Regions from separate parts of the Salinivibrio sp. PR5 genome, predicted to be linked through region 1. Evidence: predicted binding sites of a transcription regulator. Region 1 holds the regulator's gene; the other holds the start of a gene.
The links. The regulator CRP, encoded in region 1, controls carbon source genes, mostly activating them, when cyclic AMP is high. The targets are predictions, from matches to a motif close to TGTGANNNNNNTCACA.
Positions count from the first base shown of each region.

Region 2: malT (HTH-type transcriptional regulator MalT) is a predicted target of CRP. The motif match lies at 1,920-1,935, and genes of this name have one in related genera.

Region 1 covers NZ_MUFK01000005.1:78,816-82,241, reverse strand. Annotated here, with positions in the region: gene BZG82_RS03565 (hypothetical protein) at 1-753, opposite strand, end outside; gene crp (cAMP-activated global transcriptional regulator CRP) at 882-1,514, opposite strand; gene BZG82_RS03555 (phosphoribulokinase) at 1,766-2,635, opposite strand; gene BZG82_RS03550 (YheU family protein) at 2,695-2,913, opposite strand; gene BZG82_RS03545 (hydrolase) at 3,062-3,426, opposite strand, start outside.
Region 2 covers NZ_MUFK01000008.1:69,085-72,510, reverse strand. Annotated here, with positions in the region: gene malT (HTH-type transcriptional regulator MalT) at 1-1,777, opposite strand, end outside; gene BZG82_RS05320 (glycogen/starch/alpha-glucan phosphorylase) at 2,272-3,426, shown strand, end outside.

The DNA.
Region 1 (3,426 bases):
GGTCTCTTTTACCAGAGGCGCATTCTCAAAAAATTCGATGAAGGATCCGTCTTGATAGGCGGCCGCAAAGGCATCATTGAGCATGGTCGCCACCTCTGGGTTTTGGGGCGATACAAACAAGAACATCGGGAAGCGATAGATCAGCATTAAGTGCGGATCGACCAACAGATTTGCATATTGAGGTCGCTCTGCCAGCTCGCTAAAAGGCTCAATCAAAGCACGCGGGAAGAGGTCAGCCCGTCCGGTATCGACGGCTTTAAAGATATTCTCAAAGCTTGATATTTCTCGAACCCGAAATCCCGCCGACTGCAAGACCTTCACATCCGCCCAGCCTTGCCCTTGGATCATGGTCAGATTATTGAGCCCTGCTTGGTCACTGATTTGTGCAAGCTTGGGTTCGGTGGCTTGATTGGTAATGAACAAGCGATGGCCTAATAGACCCCGAAAAACTGGATAACGGATGGGAAGTAATTCTGACTCAAGGGTACGGTCGGCCCCGAGCCAATCTACCGTCAGTCGTCCTTGTTTCAGCATTTCTACTTTACGAGACTGAGAGCCAATTTGGCCTTGAAAGGGCTGTAACGTGACAGACTTACCCGATTTTTCCGCTAAAAACTCAATCAAGTCGATAGCGTATAAATCGAGGGCAGAGCCAGCCCGTGGTTCTGGGTGGACAATGGTGATATTCGCCGCAGCAGTTGAAGAAACCGCCGCGAGTAGCAATGCAGCAAGGGTGTGACGTAAGCTTCTCATAAACGACATCCTGTTAATCAGTTGTTAGATGGGTCGTTTTTGAAGTGTAGAACTTAGGTAATGAGTTTCCAGTCAATAAAAATAAAAAACCGACGCAAAAGCGCCGGTTTTATCGCAACACGCGAGGATTAGCGTGTGCCGTAAACCACAATGGTTTTACCGTGAGCTGAGATAAGATTCTGCTCTTCCAGCATTTTAAGGATACGCCCAACCGTCTCACGCGAACAGCCAACAATTTGACCGATTTCCTGACGCGTGATCTTGATTTGCATGCCGTCAGGGTGAGTCATGGCGTCAGGTTGCTTCGCCAAGTTCAGTAGGGTTTGTGCAATGCGGCCGGTCACGTCCAGGAAGGCAAGGTCTCCCACTTTCTGGCTGGTCACTTGCAGGCGACGCGCCATCTGAGAGGAGAGACGCATCAAAATGTCTGGGTTAACTTGGATCAGCTGGCGGAATTTCTTGAATGAAATTTCTGCCACTTCGCAAGGTGATTTCGCACGTACCCATGCGGTGCGCTCTTGGTCCTCTTCGAACAGACCAAGTTCGCCGATGAAGTCACCTTGGTTAAGGTAAGACAGGATCATCTCCTTGCCTTCTTCATCTTTGATTAGTACGGCCACAGAACCTTTCACGATGTAGTACAAGGTCTCCGCCTTTTCCCCTGCATGGATCAGAGTACTTTTGGACGGGTACTTGTGAATATGACAATGTGAAAGGAACCACTCGAGTGTAGGGTCTGTTTGAGGTTTTCCTGGAACCATATAACTTATTTCCTCTGCATGTGTTGCCCGGCAACGACGTCCTGTCTTTGTCTGAATGGAAACCCATCAGTCCAATGCACAGAATACGAGGTCTTGGCGCAGGCTACAAGCTCACTGTATGTTAACAAGAGTGTATCTTTTTTCTATCTGGATTTCTTGATTTTGATCTAAGCCAACCGCCTAAAAATTCGGCAAAAATGTGGCTAAGATCACGACCTGAGAAGTAATACACGTTAAGTGCGCTACGGCGCTTAACCTATCTTGCCTTTCTCAATCAACTGTTGGATCAAGGGGCGAATAATCAGCTCCATCGCAAATCCCATTTTACCGCCGGGCACGACCAGCGTGTTGTGCCGAGACATAAAGGCGCCACTGATCATTTGCAGTAAATAAGGAAAATCGACGTTCTTCATGCCACGAAAGCGGATCACGACAAAACTTTCGTCGAGTGACGGGATCCCTTTTGCATTCAGCGGGTTAGATGTATCTACGGTTGGGACGCGTTGGAAGTTAATATGCGTGCGAGAAAACTGCGGCGTAATATAGTGCAAGTAATCGTCCATGGAACGCACAATGGAGTCCGTAACGGCCTCGCGGGAATGGCCGCGGTCGCGCGTATCGCGGACAAACTTTTGAATCCACTCCAAGTTAACGATAGGCACCATGCCGATCAGTAAATCAACATGTTGGGCGACATTGACGTCACCATCCACCACTCCGCCATGCAAGCCTTCATAAAATAATACGTCGGTATTTTCAGGCAGATCTTGCCAGGGAGTGAAGGTGCCCGGCATTTGATTATAAGGCACGGCTTCATCAAAGGTGTGTAGATAACGACGATACTTGCCGGTGCCTTGTTCGCCATATTCTTTAAAAAATTGCTCAAGGCGTGGGAAGTCGTTGGCCGTGGGGCCAAAGTAGCTAATATGACGACCTTGTTCACGTGCTTTACGGATCTCAACATCCATCTCTGGCCGCGTGAAGCGGTGAAAGCTATCGCCCTCTAACCAAGAGGCTTTGATGTTCATCATATTGAACATCTTGCGAAACGCTTCGGAGGTCGTGGTTGTGCCTGCGCCAGATGAACCGGTCACAGCGATGATTGGGTGTTTAGCCGACATGACGAGCCCTGTCATTGATCAGTCTGAATTTACACCGCAGCCCACAATGGGAGGCGGTGTTACGGTCTGAGATCGCGCTGACGACGAATATCCACTGTCTCATGCAGCTCAGAGTATACAATCACGGCATCGCCGGATTTTAATTGTTCGCGCACTTGTTCAACTTTCTCAGCAAAGCTGACTTCCTGCTCACCGTAATCTGTCCCTTCCCGCAACACAAAGTGCTCAATTAAATTGGTCAAGGTTTCGGCTGGCACAGATTGCCATGGAACCATCATACTACATCACCTTTTGCTGACACCTAGATGGCACGGACGCCATCTCCGTGCTTAGGTTGTGAATTAGCTCCCATTTTACCGAATTATGCGCGTAGGTGCAGTGTATCTATGTCGATTCAGTCACAATTTATCGTGACGAATAGGGGCATCAGGTGTCGAGTTGCTCAGCTATCCACGCGGGCACTGCCTCTTCCAACCATAAACGCGGTGCACGCCAACGGCCAGTGACAAACCCAACATGTCCGCCATGGTCAGTGAGTTGATAGCGTATATTGGCCGGTAATGGCGTGGTTGGGATCACCGCGTCGGTCATAAAAGGATCGTCTTTGGCATGAATGATGGTCAAAGGGGTGCGGATCGCAGGCAACACGGATAGGCCACTGCATTGCTGGTAGTAATGATGTGCGTCCTCAAATCCATGCAGTGGTGCGGTGACGGTTTGGTCAAACTCGAATAAGGTCGCAATACGGGGCTGCTCGCCAGCTTGCCAACGACCCACTTGGGCGTGCCGCG
Region 2 (3,426 bases), on a different contig from region 1:
CGGCCTCATCCAATCGATGCCAGCACCACAGAATTTGTGCCCGTAAGCGCAGCGCAAATTCATGCAAAGGGACTTGGTGGAGCTGCTGATCTTCAATCAACTTATCGGCGCTATCCAACAATTCGAATGCCGCTTGCACGTAGCCTTGTGCGAGCAAAATTTCGCTTTGTTGTAAAATCGCCCATAACGCTTGGTGGTACACTTGATGCTGGCGCGCGAGCTTCTCGGTTTGTTGCATCATTGACAGGGCGCGATCAAGCTGCCCAACCACGTGATTTACTTCCCCCACAACGGATGTGGCGACAATGCGACCACGATAGTTCGCGCTGTCAAGTTGGCTAAGTGCCAGCTCGGCCAGCGCCATCGCTTGGTCAGGGTCATTGCGATTGATGGCAACTTGGGCCAGTAACGCGTTGGCATTTCCCTGATAATCAATATCAAGCGTGATATTACGTTCTTGGTAGGCTTGCTCTGCTTCTGCGAGAAGTTCGCCGACTTCATGATATCTGTGTTGACTCTGCGCTAACCACGCGCGTAGCAGACCTAAGTTAGGGTAGGTGAATAGCAACTGATTGCTGATTTGGCCGATAGCCGCTTCGAGGGTCGAGAGCTCACCACGATTAAACATACGCCAACCGTGCTGATTGAGGATATCGGCCATCAAGGTATCGTCTTCGGCGTAGCGGGCGTGGCGCAATGCTTGATGAGGTGTATTCAGCTTTAGCCAAGCCAATGCTGCCTGCCGGTTTAAGTGTTGTTGCTGTTGAGGGATCCGTGCTTGACGCTCATGGGCGAGAAACTCTGCGAATAAATGGTGGAAGCGGAACCAGTTATTGTCTCCTTCCAACGGATAGATGAATAAGCCGTAGCGGTTGAGCGATTCGAGCATGCCGAGCGCGTCTTCGCGCTCGGTAAGCGCAAAGACCAGCTCGTCATTAAACATTTCCAGTACGGAAACTTGCATTAAAAACTGACGGGTTTCACTGTCCAGCAGATCAAACACTTCTTCGACTAAATAATCCCACAGGTGGGCATGGTTAAAACTGGCGCATGAGGCGGCACTTTGCATCAGGGTCCGTTTTTGATGCTGAGCCTGAATCGCAATTAATTGTAGGGCGGATGGCCAGCCTTCGACGTAGGCACAGAGGGTGCTCGCGGTGGTTTCGTCGACACCATCGGCGACACGTTGATTAAAAAAGCGGGTGGTCTCTTCATTATCGAACGCAAGCAGTTCATTGCCGATCTCGATCATTAGGTCGCGAACCCGCAAATTTGCTGTCCCTAGCGGCGGATTCGCGCGCGAGGTCACCACCAAAGTCAGGCTATCGGGCATGTGCTTAATAAAAAAGCGCATTGCTTCATGGATGTCTTCATTGTCGATCAATTGGTAGTCATCCAATACCAGATAACAGGTGGACTGTAACCCAGCCAGCTCAGCGAAAACATCGGAGAGCAGCGCACGCAGGGATGAAAATTGACGCTTTTCTGCCAGTTTAACGGTATTGGGGCACCCATCATGGGTCGCTTTATTTAATGCTTGCAACAAGTAGTTGATAAAGCGGAAGCTGTCGTTGTCGCTGTCATCAATGCTGAACCAGCCGACATGGGTTTGATCGGAGAGCCATTGCGCGGCCATGGTGGTTTTGCCGTAACCTGCCGGCGAGCGGAACAATACCAATTTGTAATGCGGCGCTTGTTGGAGGATATCCAATACGCGCGGGCGCAAGATGGCATTGTAGAGACGGCCGGGACGGGTAAGTTTTGACGGGATCCACATAGCGAGAAGGTCCTTTACAGCGAGTGCGGCTTTGCCGCGTTTATCCTTGTACGCAAGTGTATGTAACTGGTCTGTCACAAACTATGATCCAGCGCTGATAATGGTGCAGTTGCTCTATTTTGGTGCAGCTACGCCTTTCAATTGTGATTAAAGTCACTAATTTTATTGGTTCGGATACAGTATATGGAAGGCGTTACACGCCAGAGACGATGAATGCCCCCACAATTTGCGTTAGCGCACAAAATTAACAAAAGGGATTGTTCTTTTTTCACAGCCGTATTTTGGTCAGTGTTCCCTCAAATTGTGATTTTTATCACCTCAATGTCACGAAATTCCTCCATTGATGAGAGCGAGCTCACTCACAGCTTGTGATATGGCTCTCTACGCCCTGACAACTCCTCCTTTCCTCCTCCTGTCTCGGGAGGATGTTTGCATCGACAGGCTTGGGCAGGATGACTGTCATCGAGATTTTCTTCCATTACGAGAGCGATGACATGACGCCTAAACAGCAACACGTATTTGATAAAAGCGCTTTTAAAGCCAGTATGACCCAGCATTTGACGCAGCTTGGTCGCACCCCCGAAACCGCTGAGATGCGCGATTGGTATCTCGCCTTAGGCCGCGCGCTGGCCGAACACACTACCAGTGACTTGGTTGCAACAGAAAACGATTTAGCCATCAAACAAGCGAAGAGTGTGAACTACTTATCCTTGGAGTTTTTGATTGGCCGCTTAACGGGCAACAACCTGATCAGCATGGGGCTTTACGATGAAATTGCGGCTGTGGTCAGCGAGTTTGGGTTTGGCCTGACCGATTTGCTTGAGCAAGAGCGTGATCCTTCGCTGGGTAATGGTGGTTTGGGCCGCTTGGCCGCGTGTTTTATGGACTCGCTCGCAGCCCAACAGTATCCAGCGGTCGGCTATGGCTTGCACTATGAATATGGTCTGTTCCGTCAATCCTTCAAAGATGGCGCCCAACAAGAAGCACCGGATGCATGGCGTGAGCCAGAAGGCTATCCGTGGGAAGTCGTTCGTCCTGACCTTGCCCAAACGGTTGGCTTTTATGGCCATGTGGCGGTGATTGAAGAAAACGGTCATACACGCCGCGAATGGGTCCCTAGCCTCCATATTCAAGCGATGCCTTGGGATCTGCCTATCGTGGGCTATCAAAGCAATACGGTCTATCCACTTCGCTTATGGGAAGGTCGAGCACTGACGCCATTTGCGCTTGATGCCTTCAATGATGGTGACTATACCCGTGCGCAACAAGCCGCAATTGATGCAGGCAACCTGACCAAAGTGCTTTACCCGAACGATAATCATGATGCGGGTAAAACGTTGCGTTTGATGCAGCAATACTTCCACAGTGCGGCCTCTGTTGGGGATATTCTTCGTCGCCATTTAGATGCTGGCCACCCACTGGCTGCCCTTCCAGATTATGAAACCATTCAGTTGAATGATACTCACCCGACTATCGCCATTCCTGAGCTGATGCGAGTGCTGTTGGATGAGCACCACTTGAGCTGGGATGACGCTTGGTCTATCTCCAGCCAGACGTTTGCTTACACCAACCATACCTTGCTTCCAGAAGCGCTGGAGACGTGGAGCGAGTCGTTAATGGCGAACTTGCTGCCGCGTCATATGGAAATC